One region of the Alsobacter sp. P4_H11 genome, then DNA from elsewhere that is predicted to be linked to it. Evidence: predicted binding sites of a transcription regulator. Region 1 holds the regulator's gene; each other region holds the start of a gene.
What was found. The regulator LexA, encoded in region 1, represses DNA repair genes until DNA is damaged. The targets are predictions, from matches to a motif close to TGTTCNNNNTGTGTTCNG.

Region 1 (4,771 bases):
TTCCGCTCTGCCACCCGCTGATGGTCTCCAAGGTTGCGGTGGAGCTCGTTCTCGACGATACGCTGCCCGGCGTCCGCGTTTCGGCCACCGTGAAGGTGTCCGGGCAGACCGGCGTCGAGATGGAGGCGCTCACGGCCGTGTCGGTCGCCTGCCTCACCATCTATGACATGGTGAAGGCCGCCGACCGCGGCATGCGCATCGAGGGCGTGCGCCTCCTCGAAAAGGACGGCGGCAAATCCGGGACCTGGCGCGCCGACGCTCCCACCGCCGGGCCTCGCTGAGCGTGGCGGCCGAACCCCTCCTGGCCGTCGACGAGGCGCTGCGGCGGGTGCTGGCCGCGGCCGCCGAGCCTTTGCCGGCCGAAGAGGTCGCGATCGCGGAAGCGCTCGACCGCACTCTGGCGGCGCCGCTCGCCGCCACCCGCACCCAGCCGCCCTTCCCGGCCTCCGCGATGGACGGCTACGCGGTCCGCGCCGCCGACGCCTTCGTGGGCGCGACCCTGCGGGTGATCGGCAAGGCGCCGGCCGGCCGGGCCTTCCCGGGCGCGGTGGGGCCCGGCGAAGCCGTCCGCATCTTCACGGGCGCGCCGGTGCCGGAGGGCGCGGACGCGATCCTGATCCAGGAGAACGCGACGGCCGACCGCGACGCCGTGACGGTGCGCGAGGCCGTGCAGGCGGGCGCCTTCGTGCGGCCGGCCGGGCTCGATTTCAGCGCCGGCGAAGAGCTTCTCGCCGCCGGGCACAGGCTGAACCCGCGCACCGTGGCGCTGGCGGCCGCCATGGGCCTGCCGCGCCTCTCCGTTCGCCGAAAACCACGCGTCGCCATCCTGGCCACGGGCGACGAACTCGTGCGCCCCGGCGCAGCCGCGCGCCCGGACCAGATCGTGACGTCCAACTCCTACGCGCTCGCGGCGATCGCCCGCCGGGCCGGCGGCGAGCCCATCGATCTCGGCATCGCGGGCGACAGCTTCGCGGCGCTGGAAGGCGCGATCGAGACCGCGCTCGCGCAAGGCGCGGACGTGCTCGTCACGCTGGGCGGCGCATCGGTCGGCGACCACGATCTCGTCCAGTCCGCCCTCACCCAGCGCGGCATGCAGCTTGGTTTCTGGCGCATCGCGATGCGGCCGGGCAAGCCGCTGATCTTCGGCCAGATGGGCGCGATGCGCATTCTCGGCCTGCCGGGAAACCCCGTCGCCTCCATCCTGTGCGGGCGCCTGTTCCTGGTTCCGCTGTTGCGCGCCCTGCAGGGCGACCCGCAAGCGGGCGATGACCCGACCGAGCCCGGGCTGCTGGGCGTCGACGTGCCGGCCAATGACGGTCGCCAGGACTACCTGCGCGCCAGGTTCGAGCCCGGCCCCGATGGACGCCCGGTGGCCTATCCGGCCGCCGTCCAGGACTCGTCCATGCTGCGCATCCTCGCGCAGGCTGACGGGCTGGTGCTGCGCGCGCCGCACGCCCCCGCCGCAAAGGCCGGCGAGCCTTGCCGCGTGATCCGCTTCTGATCGACTCGGGTTGGCGAAATTGCAACTTTTGAACCAGCACGATTGCGGAACACAGAATGAACATGTATGGTTTGTTCGTGATTTGTTTTGACTGAGTCGGGCGCAGGCGCCCGATGGTCCATCAGGGCGGGATCGGGCGATGTTGACGCGAAAGCAGCATGAACTTCTGCGCTTCATTCATGACCGCCTGCGGGAGGACGGGGTGCCGCCCTCCTTCGACGAGATGAAGGAAGCGCTGGAGCTGCGCTCCAAGTCTGGCATCCACCGGCTCATCATGGCGCTGGAGGAGCGTGGCTTCATTCGCCGCCTGCCCAACCGGGCGCGCGCCCTCGAGGTGCTGCGCATGCCCGAGCAGTCCCTGCCCGGCGCAGCGCCGCGCGGACGGTTCAGCCCGAGCGTGATCGAGGGCAATCTCGGCAAGGTGCGCCCGAAGTCGCCGCTGGGCGAAGAGGCGAACCAGAACGTGGCGGTGCCTGTGATGGGACGCATCGCGGCCGGCACGCCGATCTCGGCCATCCAGTCGCGCAGCCACACGATCAGCCTCCCGCCGGACCTCCTGTCCACGGGCGAGCACTACGCCCTCGAGGTGCGCGGCGACTCGATGGTGGACGCCGGCATCCTGGACGGCGACACCGTGGTGATCCGCAAGCAGGACAACGCCAACAGCGGCGACATCATCGTGGCGCTGATCGACGACGAGGAAGCCACCTTGAAGCGGCTTCGGCGCAAGGGATCGTCCATTGCGCTGGAGGCCGCCAACCCGGCCTACGAGACGCGGGTGCTCGGCCCCGACCGGGTGCAGATCCAGGGCAAGCTTGTGAGCCTCGTCCGGAAATACTGAGGCGCGACGCCCGGCCTCGGCAGCGCGCCAGGCCGACTGGCGGGAGCCTTACACGGTGAGCGCCGGTCAAGCGCGGTCTGGCTCACGGCTCCGCCGGCGGGCCGGGATCGTCAGGATCGTCGACGGCTGGAGCGGCTCCGCCGCCGGGCGTCGCGGGCGCTGAGCGTGCAGCTTTCGCCGCCGCTGCCGTGGGTTCAGCCGGCTTCCTGACCGGAGGGTGCGGCAGCCACGGCCGGTCCCGCAACGCCGTGCGTTCGCTCGCCGCCATGAAGCCGTCCGCCGTTGCGGTGAGCGCCGTGGCGCCGGCGACCGAGAGGCGGGTGCGGTCCATCACGAGCGGCTTGTCGCACCAGGGCGGCGCCTGCAGCGGCGTCACGATCACGGCCGCGCGGCGGCAGTCCTCCTCGAAAGCCCCGGCGACCAGCACTTGCGACACCGCGCGCCCGTCCGGCAGGCGCACTACGCAGCCGAGCGGGTCGCAACGCGCGCCCGCGCCCAGCGTGGCGTCGCCGGCGTTTCGCACGTCTCCGTCGGCGCGCAGCCACTGCTCGGTCACGAAGGCGCCGGCCTGCCGGCCGACCAGCACGAGGCGCCCGTCCGGGCCGCGCACCGCCAGGGCGCGGCCATCGCGCGCCATCACGATGTCGGGCGCCTGCGCGGAGGCGGCCAGCCCGGCCCCGAGCAGCGCCAGCGGAACGCTGGCCCAGCGCAGGGCGGTGCGCCATAGCGTCAGCCACAGCAGCGCCATCGTCAGGCAGAGCACCGCCGCCATGCCGAAGGCGGGGATGGCCTGGGTGGAGCCCGGCCAGGCGCGCACCCTCGCGGAAATGCGCAGCATGCCCTCCACGCCGAGGCCCATGATCTGCCAGATCGGCCCATCGAGCCCGAACGGGTAGGCGATCGCGCCCAGCAGCGCGGCCGGCATCACCACCAGCGACACCAGCGGCAGCGTCAGGGCGTTGCCGACCAGCCCGAAGGGCGTGTAGCGCTGGAAATGGTAGAGCCCATAGGCGCCCGTGGCGGCCTCAGCGACGAGGGTGGACAGCACGGTGCCGACCGCATGGTGGCGCAAGCCGTCCAGGATTCTCGCCGGCCAGCCCTTCGCGGGCGCCTTGGCGGGCGGTGGGGCGAGACCCAGCCCGACAAAGGTCCCGGCCTCGGGATCCGAGCCGGCCCCGCCCGGCCGCTCGAAAACGGCGATCAGCGCCGCCACGGCCGCGAATGACATCTGGAAGCCGGGCGCCAGCGCGCTCTCGGGCTCGATCAGCAGGAGCAGCAGCGCCGCAAGGGCAAGATTGCGCATGGAGAGCGCCGGCCGGTCCACCAGGATGGCGCCCAGCAGCACCAGCGTCATCACGAGCGAGCGCACGGTGGCGACGTCGCCGCCCGCGAACACCGTGTAGCCGGCGCCGGCCAGCATGGCGCAGAGCGCGGCCCATTTCTTGATCGGGCGGCGCAAGGCCAGCCCCGGCGAGAGCGCCAGGGCGGCGCGCACCAGCCAGAACACCATGCCGGCGGCCAGCACCAGATGAAGCCCCGAGATTGACACCACGTGGTAGATGCCGGCGGCGCGCAGATCGTCGTTGACGGCCTCCGGGATGAGCCCGCGCTTGCCCGTCACCAGTGCGGCCGCGACGCCGCCCGCCGCCCCGCCGATGCTGCGGGCGATGCGCTCGGTCATGTCGTTGCGGGCGCGGTCGATGGCCGCGAAGACACGCAGGTCAAGCGGAAGGGCCGCCGGCGCCGGGTCGAGCTCGATCTTGCCGGCCAGCGAACCCACCGCCCCGATCGCGCCGAAAAAAGCGTCGCGGGCGAAATTGTAGCCGCCAGGGCGCGACGGCTCGGGCGGCGGCAGGAGCCGGGCGGTGGCGCGGATCGTTTCGCCGGGCTTCACGGTCGGGTGGTTCGGGGTCGTCACCCGCACGCGGTAGGGCAGCGCGGCGGGCTCCACGCCTTCCATGGCGATGACGCGGATCATCAGCCTGCCGCCGGCGATGCGGGTGTCCATGCCCTCGACGACGCCCGTGAGCTTTCCGACGCGGACCCGGTCGAGCACGGGCGCGGCCATCAGGCGCGTGCGCAGCGTCGCGGCGAAAAAGCCCGCCGCCACGGCCAGCAGCGCGATCGCGACGCCGGAACCGGCGCGCGAGCGAAGCCGCAGCGCCATCGCGGCGCCGGCCGCGATCGCTGCCGTGACTCCCGGCGCCCAGAGCGACGGCTCCTGGTCGGCCGAGAAGTACAGCAGCACGCCGAGGCCGACCGCGACGGGCAGCCACAGGAAGAGCCGCCGCTCCTCGATCTCCTGCTCGAACAACCCGCGGATATGCGCGAGGCCGCCCGCGACGGCCTCGCCCCAGGCGGCCCAGCCGCCGCCGACGCCGGACAGCCGCCCGCCGCGCAGCGCCTGCGCGGCAGCCCTGCCCCGGCCC
Region 2 (4,771 bases), on a different contig from region 1:
ACTGCGAGCAAGCGGCGCTCGACCGCCCCCTCTGTCGGCTCGCGCCGACATCTCCCCCGCTGCGCGGGAGAGAGTTGCTTCGCCCGCCACCCTTCATTCCCCGATCCCTCTTGCAACCAACACCCCGCTCACGCCATTTGTGCCTGAGACTGCGCGGAACGGACCCGCCGCGCCCTGAGGGGAAACGCCATGCGTTGGGATGATCTGCGCACTTCCGAGAACGTCGAGGACCGCCGCGGCGACGGCGGCGGCTTTGGCGGCGGCGGGGGAAGCGGCTTCGGCCTCGGCGGCGGCCGCCTCGGCATCGGCGCGATCGTGGTGCTCAGCCTCGCCGGCTGGGCGCTCGGCATCGACCCGCGCATCCTCATCGGCGGCGCCGAGATGGTGACCGGCGGCCGCGCCCCCACGCAGGAATCCCGCTCCGGACCCACCAGCCAGCCGACGGACGATTCCGGTCGCTTCGTCGCCAAGATCCTGGGCGAGACCGAGGATGTCTGGTCGCAGCTCATGCCCGCGCAGGCGAACCGCGAATACCGGGCCCCGCGCCTCGTGCTGTTTTCCCGCGCCACGCAGTCGGCCTGCGGCTCGGCGCAGTCCGCCATGGGGCCGTTCTACTGCCCGCTGGACCAGAAGGTGTATCTCGACACGTCCTTCTTCCAGGACATGCAGCGCCGCTTCGGCGGCGGCGGCGACTTCGCCTACGCGTATGTGATCGCGCACGAGGTCGGCCACCACGTCGAAAACCTGCTCGGCATCTTGCCCAAGGTGCAGGAGGCGCAGCGCCGCTCCGGCGACAAGGCTCAGGCCAACAACCTCTCGGTGCGCGTCGAGCTGATGGCCGACTGCCTCGCGGGCGTCTGGGCCGCCAAGATGAACGAGAAGCGCCGCAACATTGACGAGAACGACGTCCGCAACGCCGTGAACGCCGCGACCGCCATCGGCGACGACCGGCTGCAGAAGCAAGGGCAGGGCTACGCCGTGCCCGACAGCTTCACGCATGGCTCCTCCGAGCAGCGCGTCCGCTGGCTCATGACCGGCCTGAAGAGCGGCGACCTGCGCACCTGCAACACCTTCCAGACGCAACGTCTCTGAGCCGACGCAGGGAGCGGGAGAGCGCCACGCTTTCAGGCCAAACGCCAACTCTCCACCGTCATCCCCGGCGGCGCGCAGCGCCGGGAAGGGGATCCAGGGGCCACAGGCTCGGTTGCTCTGGATCCCTTCCCCTCCGCGGCTTCGCCTCTCCGGCCGGGGATGACGGCGGGAAACTAACAACCCGATAGGACGCCGCTGCGGGGGCGACTACCTCCGGCTTCGCCGGTCGATGATCGGGCTCGACAGCCGCACGGCCCTTGGCGCCGTCCGCCCGGCCGCGAGCCGCGCGGTCGCGACGATGAGCCCCTGCGCCGGGCGGCCGCGCCCGAACAGGCTGGCGCGCCAGTTGGTCATGCCGGCGGCGAGCCTGCCGTGGCCGCCGCGCGGCGCAAGCGAGAACACGGCTGCTTCGCGCTCGCCGTCCGCTCCGGCCACGAAATCGGCCGCCTCCTGCATCCAGCCGCCGGCCGGCACGAGGCCGGGCTCCAGCGTCAGCGTCCAGATCGATCGCGCCCGCGCGGCGGCGGCGGCCAGCATGGCGGCCCGGTCGCCTCGCGCTTCCACGATGCCGCAGCCGGCGGCGTCCGCCACCACGGCCGGGTAGCCCTGGAGGCTCGGCGCCACCAGCCACATCTCGCGCACGACGCCCTCGGCCGCCGCCGGCACGAGCGCCGCCACCGTGTCGAGAAGCGCCGGCTCGTCGTCCAGCACCGGGATGATTACGCTGAGCATCCGCCCCATTAACACGGCGCGGCGGCGGGCTCGACTGCCCGGAAGTGGCAAAACGAGCCTGAAACGCCCAAATTGCGTGCGGAAGCTGCAAAGTGGACGGAACAGAAAAGGAACATCTTGCGCGAAGCGCCGTTCCAGTGTCTGTTCCTCATATGTTCACGGATGGAATCGCCCCATGCTGAAGCTCCGCCCCGAGCCCAGGCCTTTGAACTACCAGATCGGCGACGGCCGGCGCGACCCCGACCCGGTGGACGCCGCGCGCCGCCGCGGCCGCGGCGCCGTCACCAATCGCTCCGGCCGTTACGAGCCGATCGAGCGCGTGGTCGAGGACGACGGCTGGAACAGCCTCGACGAACTTCCGGCTTTCAAGACCGAGGTCACGCTCGAGAAAGCCAGGACGGTGATCACCCGCAACGAGTCGCCCGACATCTCGTTCGACCGCTCGATCAACCCATATCGCGGCTGCGAGCACGGTTGCGTCTACTGCTTCGCCCGGCCGACCCACGCCTATATGGGCCTGTCGCCGGGGCTGGATTTCGAGACCAAGCTCTTCGTCAAGGAGGGCGTGCCCGAGCTTTTGGCGCGCGAACTCTCGGCCGTGGGCTACAATCCGCGCACCATCGCGATCGGCACCAACACGGATCCGTACCAGCCGATCGAGCGCGAGCGGCGGGTGATGCGCTCCGTGCTGGAGGTCTTGGCCCGCGCCAACCACCCGGTCGGCATCGTCACCAAGTCGGCGCTGGTGACGCGCGACATCGACATCCTCGGCCCCATGGCCGAGAAGGGTCTCGCCAAGGTGGCGCTCTCGGTGACGACGCTAGATCCCAAGCTCGCCCGCACGATGGAGCCGCGCGCCTCGACGCCCACGAAGCGCATCGACGCCATCCGGCAGTTGTCCGAAGCCGGCATCCCGGCCTCCGTGATGGTGGCCCCCATCATTCCGTCGCTGAACGATCCCGAGATCGAGAGCATCCTGGAAGCCTGCTATGCGGCCGGCGCGCGCGAGGCCGGCTACGTGCTGCTGCGCCTGCCGCTGGAGGTGCGCGACCTCTTCCGCGAGTGGCTGCTGGAGCACCACCCGGCCAAGCTGCGCCACGTCCTGTCCCTGATCCGCTCCACGCGCGGCGGCAAGGACTACGACGCCAAGTGGGGCGAGCGCATGACCGGCGACGGCCCCTACGCCTGGATGATCGGCCGCCGCTTCGAGATCGCGGCCGAACGCCTCGGCTTCAACAAGCGCCGCCTGAAGCTGCGCACCGACCTGTTCTCCCCGCCCAAGCGGGCAGGGGAGCAGCTGACGCTGTTTTAAGGGAGCGGGCATTCTCCAACGGCCGAACTCGTGAGGCGCCCCCTCCCTATGAGATCAAGTCGCCGGGTGTTTGCGCGTCCTTCTCTCCCGGGAGAAGGTGGCTGCAAAGCAGCCGGATGAGGACTGACGCCTCGTGATTGGCGCCGATGGCGGCCACTTTCGACCTATCAGACCCTCATCCGTCCCTTCGGGCCACCTTCTCCCGAGGGGAGAAGGACGCCAATTCCCAATTTCCCGCAGAGAAGCGATCCCTCATGCCCGTGCCGCCCCGCGTCAGCCTGATCACCCTCGCGGTCGCGGACGTGGCCCGCTCCACGGCGTTCTACGCCACGCTGGGCTGGCCGCTGTCCTTCGCCAGCCAGGCGGAGGTGTCGTTCTTCGATCTCGACGGCATGGTGCTGTCGCTTTACGGCCGCGACGCGCTCGCGGCGGATCTCGGGCTGCAACCGGCCGCCCCGTCGCCGCCCGGCTCAGCGCCGTCTTTCACGCTGGCGCAGAACCAGCGCAGCCGCGAGGCCGTCGACCGCGTGCTGGCGGAGGCCGCCGCGGCCGGCGGGACCCAGCTGAAGGCGGGCCACGAGACCGATTGGGGCGGCTATGTCGGCTATGTTGCCGACCCCGATGGCCATGTCTGGGAGATCGCCCATAATCCGCACTGGCCGCTGGACGCGTCAGGCCGCATCGTGCTGCCCGGCCCCGACGGCGCCTAGGCGCGAGGAAAACGGGGACTGCGGCGCTCCGGCTCTTGCCCGCCGGCGCGATCCGGCGAGGATGGCGCGATGTCGCGAATCGCCTCCGCGCCCCCCGCGCCCCAGACCACGCCAGACTTCAAGCGCGAGCGCGCCCTGATGCGCGACGGCTACGCCATCGTGGCGGGCGTCGACGAAGCCGGCCGCGGCCCGCTCGCCGGCCCGGTCGTCGCGAGCGCCGTGGTGCTCAACCCGCGCCGCATTCCCAAGGGTCTCGCCGACTCCAAGATGCTGGCGGCCGCGCGGCGCGAGGAACTGTTCGAGGAAATCCTCGCCAGCGCGGACGTGGCCGTCTGCTCCATGTCGGCCGCCGCCATCGACGCCACCGACATTCGCAAGGCGACCCTGGAGGCCATGCGCCGCGCGCTCTCCGGCCTCGCGGCCCGGCCCGACTACATCCTGGTGGACGGCCGCGACCTGCCGCGCTGGGAGGGCCCCGGCGAAGCGGTGATCAAGGGCGACATGCTGGTGTGCTCCATCGCGGCCGCCTCCATCGTCGCCAAGGTCACGCGCGACCGGCTGATGAGCCGATTGGGAGCAGCCTATCCGGATTACGGCTTCGAGCGGCATGCCGGCTATGGAACGGCCGCGCACCGCGCCGCATTGGCTGCGGTGGGACCGTGTCCCTTTCATCGCTTCACATTCTCGCCCCTCGGCGGCGCAGCCGTTAATGAAGAATAAACCATAGAATAGGCAGGAATTGCCTAGCGTTGTTCTTATTCGAGACGAATTTTTTTCAACTTGGAAACTTCGCTTTTACCTTGGCGCCCGCATCTTCGCATCTGTTCGGTTGCGTAAATGGTGCTGTGTCATGGGTGCCCAGCGTACCGAGGCAGTCGACGTCGGATCCCGGAATAAGGTCTCGCGTACCGGGAGTCCGTCGTCG
Region 3 (4,771 bases), on a different contig from region 1:
GCCGGCGCGGTCGGCATCATCGAGTTCGCGGGCAAGACCAGCCGCAACGACCTCACCAAGTCGGTGGTCGATTCGGCCGCCGAGGGCATGATCGTGGTGGAGGGCGACGGACGCATCGCCTACGCCAACGAGGCCTATCTGCGCTTCGCCGGCGCGCGCACGGCCGATGCGGCGCTCACGGCCGAGCGGCTGTTCACCGGCTCGGCGGACGTCTCGGAGGCGATCTACCGCCTCGCCCAGGCGGCTCGGGACGGCAAGAGCGCGTCCGAGGAGATCCGCCTGTCGCCGCCGCTCGGCGCGCTGGACGGGGTGGCGTGGTACCGCGTCCGCGTGCGCCCGGTGGACCGCCCGAGCGGCCGGCGCGCCACGCTGTGGACCATCGCGGACGTGACCCGCGAGCGCGAGCGCCAGGAAAACGTCTTCCAGGAACTCCAGCACGCCATCGACTACCTCGACCACGCCCCGGCCGGCTTCCTCTCCATCGACGCCGCCGGCGACGTGATCTACATGAACGCCACGCTGGCGGGCTGGCTCGACTACGACCTCGCGCAGTTCGGCTCCGGCGGGTTGAAGCTCTCCGACCTCGTGCCCGGCGACGGCGCGGCGCTCCTGTCGGGCGTCATGGGCGGCGCCGGCGAGGTGCGCACCGAGATCCACGACCTCGACCTGCGCCGGCGCGGCGGCCAGTCGCTGCCCGTGCGGCTTTTCCACAGCGTCGCCTACGCGTATGACGGCACGCCCGGCCCATCGCGCACGCTGGCGTTGAACCGCTCGGCCGGCGAGGACGTGGCCGAGGGCCAGCGCGCCGCCGAGGTGCGCTTCGCGCGCTTCTTCAACAACACCCCGCTCGCCATCGCGACCATCGACCGGCACGGCCGCATCGCGCGCACCAACGGCCCCTTCGCCAAGCTGTTCGGCAGCGCCTTCAAGGGCCATGACGGCTCCGCCCCGCGCTCCATGCTGGCCGTGGTGGGCGAGCGCGACCGCGAGCAGCTCACGGCCGCCATTGCGTCGGCGGCGGCCGGGCGCGGCGACATCGCCCCCATCGACCTGGCGCTGGCCGGGGAGGGCACACGCTCGGCCCGCTTCTTCGTCACCACGGTGGAGAACGAGGCCGAGGACGGCGAGGCCGCCATCGTGTACGCGCTCGACACCACCGAGCAGCGCGCCCTGGAGGCGCAGTTCGCCCAGGCGCAGAAGATGCAGGCCGTGGGCGAGCTCGCGGGCGGCGTCGCGCACGACTTCAACAACGTGCTGCAGGGCATCATGGGCTATGCCGACCTGCTGCTCGTGAACCACCGGCCGACCGATCCGTCCTTCCAGGACATCATGCAGATCAAGCAGAACGCCAACCGGGCGGCCGGCCTCGTGCGCCAGCTGCTGGCGTTCTCGCGCCGGCAGACGCTGCGCCCGCAGGTGATGCATTTCGGCGAGGTTTTGTCGGATCTCGGCATGCTGCTGAAGCGGCTGCTGGGCGAGCGCGTCGAGCTCGACGTGCGCCACGGCCGCGATCTCTGGGCCGTGCGGGCCGACCTCACCCAGTTCGAGCAGGTGGTGGTCAACCTCGCCGTGAACGCCCGCGACGCCATGCCGGATGGCGGACGCCTCTCTATCCGCACCTCCAACGTGCACGCCACCGAGCCGGTGACGGCCGGCGAGCAGGTGATGCCGGCGGCCGACTACGTGCTGATCGAGATCCAGGATTCGGGCACCGGCATCCCGCAGGAGATCATCGACAAGATCTTCCAGCCCTTCTTCACCACCAAGGAAGTCGGCAAGGGCACCGGGCTCGGCCTCTCCATGGTCTACGGCTTCGTGAAGCAGTCGGGCGGCTACATCTTCTGCGACAGCGTGGTGGACCGCGGCACCACCTTCCGCATCTACCTGCCCCGCCACTCCGGCGAGGAGCACGCCGACGACCTGCCGGCCGCCAAGCCCGAGAAGGCCCTTGCGCCCGGCGCCAAGCCCAAGCCCACCGCCGACCTCACCGGCCATGGCGTGGTGCTGCTGGTCGAGGACGAGGAGGCCGTGCGCGCCTTCGGGGCCCGCGCGCTCGCCCAGCGCGGCTACACGGTGCTGGAGGCCGCCTCCGGCGTCGAAGCCCTGCAGGTGTTCGACGAGCAGGGCGGCAAGATCGACCTCGTCGTCTCGGACGTCGTGATGCCCGAGATGGACGGCCCCAGCCTCTTGCGCGAACTGCGCAAGCGCGACGGCAAGGCCAAGGTGATCTTCGTCTCCGGCTACGCCGAGGAAGCCTTCAGCAAGAACCTGCCGGACGGCGAGGAATTCTCGTTCCTGCCGAAGCCGTTCACGCTGAAGCAATTGATTGAGGCGGTGAAGACGGCGCTGGGGTGAGCCCTTCTCCCCGGTACGGGGAGAAGGTGGCCCGAAGGGCCGGATGAGGGGCCGATCTGGCCTCCTCACGAGGCGCACGCCCACCCTCACCCCAGCCCTCTCCCCGTCCCGGGGAGAGGGGGCCGATCGCGCCCATGGCGCCGCCGCTACCCTTCGCCCCGGTACGGGGAGAAGGCAGCCCGAAGGGCCGGATGAGGGGCTACTAACTCAACAGCCCGTCATTGCGAGGAACGCAGCTACGAAGCAATCCACGGCGGTGCGCCTGTGCGGCTGGGGGTAGCCCCGCCGCTAGGTGGATTGCTTCGCCTTCTGCTCGCGATGACGGCGCGGAGGCGCTGCCGCTCGCTCCACTTCAGCCTTGCGCCAGGTTGCATTTGGTAGAACAAAAAAAGAACTTGCGAGTGAGAACAAATCGTGATCATTTCAGTCTGTCTCGGTTGAGACTCGTTTCTCGCTCGTGCCATAAGGATCGCCTGCAATGTCGCAATCTTCTCTCCGACTCGTCGAAGGGCAATCCATGGACAAGGCCAAGGCGCTGGACGCCGCGCTCTCGCAGATCGAACGCTCTTTCGGCAAGGGCTCGATCATGCGGCTGGGCAAGAACGAGAAAGCCGTCGAGATCGAGACCATTTCCACGGGCTCGCTGGGCCTCGACATCGCGCTGGGCGTCGGCGGGCTGCCGCGCGGCCGCGTGGTGGAAATTTACGGCCCGGAATCCTCCGGCAAGACCACGCTCGCGTTGCACACCGTCGCCGAGGCCCAGAAGAAGGGCGGCGTCTGCGGCTTCATCGACGCCGAGCATGCGCTCGATCCGGTCTACGCCCGCAAGCTCGGCGTGAACCTGGAAGACCTGCTGATCTCGCAGCCGGACACGGGCGAGCAGGCGCTGGAGATCACCGACACGCTGGTGCGCTCGGGCGCGATCGACGTGCTGGTGATCGATTCGGTCGCCGCGCTCACGCCGCGCGCCGAGATCGAGGGCGAGATGGGCGACGTGCAGCCCGGCCTCCAGGCGCGCCTGATGAGCCAGGCCCTGCGCAAGCTCACGGCGTCGATCTCGCGGTCGAACTGCATGGTCATCTTCATCAACCAGATCCGCATGAAGATCGGCGTGATGTATGGCTCGCCCGAGACCACCACGGGCGGCAACGCGCTGAAGTTCTACGCCTCCGTGCGCCTCGACATCCGCCGCATCGGCTCCATCAAGGACCGCGAGGAGGTCACCGGCAACACGACCCGCGTGAAGGTGGTGAAGAACAAGGTCGCGCCGCCGTTCAAGCAGGTCGAGTTCGACATCATGTATGGCGAAGGCGTCTCCAAGGTGGGCGAACTCGTCGATCTCGGCGTCAAGGCCGGCATCGTCGAGAAGTCTGGCGCCTGGTTCTCGTATGACAGCCAGCGCCTCGGCCAGGGCCGCGAGAACGCCAAGACGTTCCTGAAGCAGAACCCGGACGTCGCCGCCAAGATCGAATCCCAGATCCGCCAGAACTCCGGCCTCCTCGCCGAGCGCATCCTCGACGTGGTGGAACCCACCGCCGAGGACCTGGACGAAGGCCAAGCCTGAGCCCCCGGCCCACGCATCTCCCCGTCATGACGGCGTCTCCCAACGGAGACGCCGTTTGCGTTTGAAGATAGGCGTCCTCCTTGGGGGGAGGGGAGGGCCGCGACGCTCCCCACACCCTCGCCGTCATTGCGAGCGCCAGCGAAGCAATCCAGCTGACGCCGGGCGCTTGGCCCGGCGCCGGGGCCAACCCTAACCACCTGGATTGCTTCKCTGCGCTCGCAATGACGGGAGGGGTCCTGGAAAGTCGTGTAACGGCCGGGAGCGTTGGGCGCCTTGCCTCCGTCATCCCCGGCGACCTGCGCAGCAGGTCGGGAAGGGGATCCAGAGCAAAGGCGCTCGCTCCTGGATCCGCTTCCCGGCGCTGCGCGCCGCCGGGGATGACGGAGAGAGGGGAGCAACACCCCGAATGTCATCACCGGAACGTCCCATCCCGGCAGCGCTTGCGCCAGCCTGCGAAACCGGTTTCCACTTTGCGGCGGCATGCTCTACAAACGCCGCGAGATCAGCTTCGGCGGCCCGCGGCCGCCCAAATCGAGCGACACATGAGCGGCGTCAACGAGATCCGATCCACCTTCCTGGATTACTTCGCCAAGCATGGCCACGAGGTGGTGCCGTCGAGCCCGCTGGTGCCGCGCAACGACCCGACGCTGATGTTCACCAATGCCGGCATGGTGCAGTTCAAGAACGTCTTCACGGGCGTCGAGAAGCGGCCCTATTCGCGCGCCGTGACGTCGCAGAAATGCGTGCGCGCCGGCGGCAAGCACAACGACCTCGACAATGTCGGCTATACGGCCCGGCATCACACCTTCTTCGAGATGCTCGGCAACTTCTCGTTCGGCGACTACTTCAAGG
Region 4 (4,771 bases), on a different contig from region 1:
ATCTCCAAAATCCGAACACTACAGTGTTGGAATCGCATTCCCATGAAGAGCGATAGCGTCAGCGTTACGTTACTGGTTCTTCTAATAGTAATCTCGTAACGGGTAGTGTCCGGATTTTGAGCGACACGAGCCACCATCCCCTATCGAATCCGTCGGTGGAAAACTAAGTGGCAGCCGCCTCATCAGCTGCACAGCTTCAGCTCCGGTCGTATGTTCCTTCGAGAGACTCAATGGGGCTGATAATGAATAAGACCATGCTCATAGCAGGCGTCGCACTCTGCACGTTGGCAGGCTGCAACACTGTTCAGACAACGCGTTTTCAAGCGGCCGCCAATCAGCAGGCAATGGTTCGGGATGGCCGACCGGCGATCGTGTCGAAAAAGCCCAAGTCCATTGTCCTTGTGTCGCCCGCGGCTCGTGTCGAACAAGGGGGCGCACGGACCGCGTTTGTGGTTGGGATCACCAACATCTCCCGAGCGCCGATCGACTTCAAAGTCGAGAGCGTGAGCGTCTATCAGACGAAGGATGGCCAGATCGTCCAGCCGCTGAAGGTCATCACCTATGAGCAGCTAGTTCAGGAAGAGAAAACGCGCCAGGTTGTGTCTGCTCTCCTGGTCGGTGTCGCAGCCGCAGGAAACGCCTATTCAGCCTCGCAAGCCGGCCGAGGCTACGCATCCGCCAACGTCTACACGCCACGGGGCGGCGTCTACCACGTTTCCGGCACCTACTACGATCCGACGGCAGCCGCCATCGCCCAATCCAACGCAAGCGCTCAGAATGCAGCGATGATCGCAAACACCGTGGAAGCCGGTCAGAGAAACATGGCTGCCCTCGAGCAAGCTGTCGTGAAGGACAACACCTTGTTGCCGGGCGAGTGGTACGGTGGCCAGTTGCACTTCCAGGCGCCGACCGTGGAGAGCCACGACTCACCCAAGAGCTTCACGATCGGAATCAAGATTGGCGATGAAGTTCACGAGATCGATGTCGTTCAGGAGGTGAAGAGCACCTCGTGAGTGAACTCTGCGAAGCGCCAAGGACAATTGCAAGGGCCGCGACATCGCACATTCACCTTGAAACCAAGTTGCTCTGGCTCTTCGGCCGACAAGCTTTGACTGTGCTTAAGATTCCAATCATTCTTGCGGGAAACCGTTGGGATTGTGTCGTGAATATTTTTCTAAGCTACTGCGCTTTGTTCAGCCTTACTCTGGTGGCAGGTGGAAGCGCGACTGCGGCGAGTTTTGAAACAAAGCCTCTCAACAACGGTGGCACGCTGATCTTCGTAGAAGGTGAGCTGGCGCTTGGGGACGAGAAGAGCTTCGCCAACATCGCGGTGGCGGCCGAGAGCGGAGTCGTGGTCTTCAAGAGCAACGGCGGCAATCTGGTTGCTGGAATTTCCATCGGTAAGGCCATCCGCCTAAAGGGCTTCGCCACTTACGTGCCCGATGGAGTAGATTGTGCTTCGGCATAAGTCCGAACAGCCCAAGAGACAGAAAGCCTTTGAGCTGCACGTTGAGTTGACCGACCCAAAGGACCGAAAGCTCGCCCAGGTGTTTCTGTTCCATGGCGAATGGGCCGTGGACGGGCCATTTGCGCTTTTTGACGACGATCAGATCGCCGGCGTCGAATTTGTCGCAAAACCTGCCGAGCCGACAAACCAGGGTTGGGAGGGTATCGGCACGGCCAGCCGGATTTTTAGCAGCTTCTACGCCGACCAGACGATCGATGGCGACCAAGTTATCCATCTCGATGGCGAACCGGCGCCGGATTGGTTGGGCCCTCTTGCGAGCTGGGACTTCAAGAACAGCAAGCTACCGCTCCTTCTCGGCCGCGTTCAGCGTTCGGACCGCGTGAAGGCTTCCACTGGTGATTGAGGTCCGCCCGTCTCGACACGATAGTCAGTCATCCCACTCGAAGCAGGCGAGATCGGCTGGGGTCGCGCTTTCCAAAAGGGCGGCGTAGTCGCGAGCATCCGGTTTGAGGCGGAACTCCAACGTCAGCAACTGGCGCTATGCGGACTGCGCTGAATGCGTTCTCCTGACCGTTGAAGACCTCATCACGTCCGCTTCCAGAGCGAAACCAGCGGCGGCTACTGGTCCCTCCATAGGGAAAGCATTGACTAGACGGCCCAATATGTTCCTGTTGCGTTCACCCTCGCAGGCACTCTGCCTCGCTGGGCGAACTGCGTGCGCAACGAACAGCCGGACTACAGACCACCGTCATGAACACCAGCTACCTCGACGCTCTTAATCCAGCTCAGCGCCGCGCTGTTGTGCACGGCGCCGGCTCCGTCGCGGCCTCTCCATTGTTGGTCATCGCAGGCGCCGGCTCGGGAAAGACAAACACGCTTGCGCATCGCGTTGCGCACCTGATGGTCAGCGGCGCCGATCCACGCCGCATACTCCTGATGACCTTCTCGCGTCGGGCGGCGTCTGAGATGGCCAAACGCGTTGAGCGAATCGCACGCAAGGTGCTGGGCGACAGCGCCGGCATCCTCACAGACGCTTTGACCTGGGCCGGCACCTTCCACGGGATTGGGGCGCGACTGCTCCGCGACTGTGCTGATCAGCTCGGGCTCGACCCTTCCTTTACGATCCACGACCGGGAGGACTCGGCCGATCAGATGAATCTGGTTCGACATCAGCTCGGCTTCTCCAGGACGGAGACGCGCTTCCCGACCAAGGGCACGTGCCTGGCGATCTATTCCCGCTGCGTAAACGCCGAGCAGCCGATTGAGGAGGTGCTGGGTCGGTCCTATCCGTGGTGCGTCGCCTGGGCTGCCGAGGTGAAGGAGCTATTCGCGGCTTACGTCGAGGCGAAGCAGAGCCAGAACGTGCTCGACTACGATGACCTGCTGCTCTACTGGGCGCAGGCGATGAGCGACCCCGACCTTGCAGCTGACATCGGGGCACGCTTCGACCACGTCATGGTCGACGAATATCAGGACACCAACAGCCTCCAGTCATCGATCCTGTTGGCCCTCAAGCCAGACGGACGAGGTCTGACTGTGGTGGGCGACGACGCTCAATCGATCTATTCGTTTCGAGCCGCAAGCGTTCGCAACATCCTCGACTTCCCAGCCGCTTTTGCACCGCCAGCGGAGATCATCACGCTCGACCAGAATTACAGGTCAACCAGCGCCATCCTCTCCGCGGCCAACGCCGTGATCGATCTGGCAGCCGAACGCTTCACCAAAAATCTTTGGACGGATCGTGCGACAGGCTCGCCGCCGCAATTGGTGCATGTCCGGGACGAAGCGGATCAGGCGCGCTTTATCGCCGAGACAGTGTTGCAGAACCGGGAGGGCGGATCGGACCTGAAGCAGCAGGCCGTATTGTTCCGCGCTTCACATCACAGCGGCCCTCTCGAAATCGAGCTGACCCGACGCAACATTCCCTTCGTCAAGTTCGGAGGGCTAAAGTTCCTCGACAGCGCGCATATCAAGGACCTGCTCGCCCTGTTGCGGTTCGTCGAAAACCCGCGCGACAAGGTTGCGGGGTTCCGCGTGCTGCAACTCCTGCCAGGCGTGGGCCCGACCTCTGCGCAACGTGTCCTCGACCATATGGCGGAGGCCGCCAAACCGATCGAGGCGCTTCGAGACGCTCCAGCGCCGCCCCGCGCCGGCGAAGACTGGAATGACTTCGTCGCTACCGTTAGCGACCTGCGCTCGGGTTCGGCCGGTTGGCCTGCCGAGATCGAACGCGCCCGGCGTTGGTACGAGCCACAACTGGAGCGCATTCATGAGGATGCCGGAACGAGGCAGGCTGACCTCGTCCAGCTCGAACAGATTGCCAGCGGCTACCCATCCCGTGAGCGCTTCCTCACTGAGCTGACCCTCGACCCACCTGACGCGACCAGCGACCAGGCCGGTGTTCCACATCTCGACGAGGATTACCTCATCCTGTCGACAATCCACTCCGCGAAGGGGCAGGAATGGAAATCCATCTTCGTGATCAACGCAGTCGACGGCTGCATCCCAAGTGATCTCGGAACTGGCGCGAAGGACGAAATTGAGGAGGAGCGGCGGCTGCTGTACGTCGCCATGACACGAGCCAAGGACGATCTCCATCTTCTTGTCCCGCAGCGTTTCTTTACCCATGGCCAATCGTCAACGGGCGACCGTCACGTCTACGCCAACCGTACCCGCTTTATCCCGAATGCGTTGCTCGGCCACTTCGAGCGTGTCGCCTGGCCCGTTGCAGCCCCAGGCATGCCGCGCGCGACATCGAGCGGCCCCAAGGTTGATGTCCGGGCAAAGATGCGCGGGATGTGGCGATAATCTAATGTCCGGCCACCAATCTCAGCGTCCCGGCAACCTTAAATCTTCTTTATTTGACTCACAGCAGACGTGCACGCTGCGGCTCGTTCAGCGCTCGCCAAGAGCATGGGTTTAGGCAACAACCGGGTGAAGCTGCCGTCAAAGCCGGTTGCTAAGACGGGCCCGAACAAGGTCGACGCGTAGCAGTCCTTTTACTTTCGTGTCCCACCTCGGCTGCGATGCAGCAGCGAAATGAGATTTGAAAGAAGCAATCAGTTTAGTTCTCGCGCCGTTTAGAACGTCTTACCGCCCGAGTTCGGTATGATCGGGTTCCCCTCTCGACTACCCGGGCCGTTGCCGCCACGCGGCGTGATCACCCCGGAACGCGGGAACGAACGAGGCGGCACAACGTCGGGAGCCGGGCCCGGGACAGGAGGATTCAGCATTGCCGATCGGGTCGGCATACCGTCCCACCAGACGCAGTTGCCGGAGGCGTCCATCACGTCGATCGTTTTG

Region 2: a site for LexA is predicted at 1,922-1,939, ahead of AC1DSZ_RS20960 (PA0069 family radical SAM protein). Genes of this name have one in related genera too.
Region 3: a site for LexA is predicted at 2,734-2,751, ahead of recA (recombinase RecA). Genes of this name have one in related genera too.
Region 4: a site for LexA is predicted at 2,132-2,149, ahead of AC1DSZ_RS23160 (ATP-dependent helicase). Genes of this name have one in related genera too.

What each region holds. Positions count from the first base shown of each region.
Region 1 covers NZ_JBFUKI010000005.1:359,139-363,909, forward strand. The annotation lists gene moaC (cyclic pyranopterin monophosphate synthase MoaC) at 1-281, shown strand, start outside; gene AC1DSZ_RS11290 (molybdopterin molybdotransferase MoeA) at 284-1,501, shown strand; gene lexA (transcriptional repressor LexA) at 1,641-2,342, shown strand; gene AC1DSZ_RS11300 (ComEC/Rec2 family competence protein) at 2,425-4,771, opposite strand, start outside.
Region 2 covers NZ_JBFUKI010000013.1:171,555-176,325, forward strand. The annotation lists gene ypfJ (KPN_02809 family neutral zinc metallopeptidase) at 190-1,092, shown strand; gene AC1DSZ_RS20955 (glycosyltransferase) at 1,300-1,824, opposite strand; gene AC1DSZ_RS20960 (PA0069 family radical SAM protein) at 2,000-3,136, shown strand; gene AC1DSZ_RS20965 (VOC family protein) at 3,391-3,846, shown strand; gene AC1DSZ_RS20970 (ribonuclease HII) at 3,916-4,566, shown strand; gene AC1DSZ_RS20975 (DNA methyltransferase) at 4,697-4,771, shown strand, end outside.
Region 3 covers NZ_JBFUKI010000019.1:56,864-61,634, forward strand. The annotation lists gene cckA (cell cycle histidine kinase CckA) at 1-2,355, shown strand, start outside; gene recA (recombinase RecA) at 2,834-3,919, shown strand; gene alaS (alanine--tRNA ligase) at 4,462-4,771, shown strand, end outside.
Region 4 covers NZ_JBFUKI010000018.1:4,478-9,248, reverse strand. The annotation lists gene AC1DSZ_RS23175 (hypothetical protein) at 243-1,013, shown strand; gene AC1DSZ_RS23170 (hypothetical protein) at 1,010-1,468, shown strand; gene AC1DSZ_RS23165 (hypothetical protein) at 1,455-1,871, shown strand; gene AC1DSZ_RS23160 (ATP-dependent helicase) at 2,219-4,276, shown strand; gene AC1DSZ_RS23155 (hypothetical protein) at 4,549-4,771, opposite strand, start outside.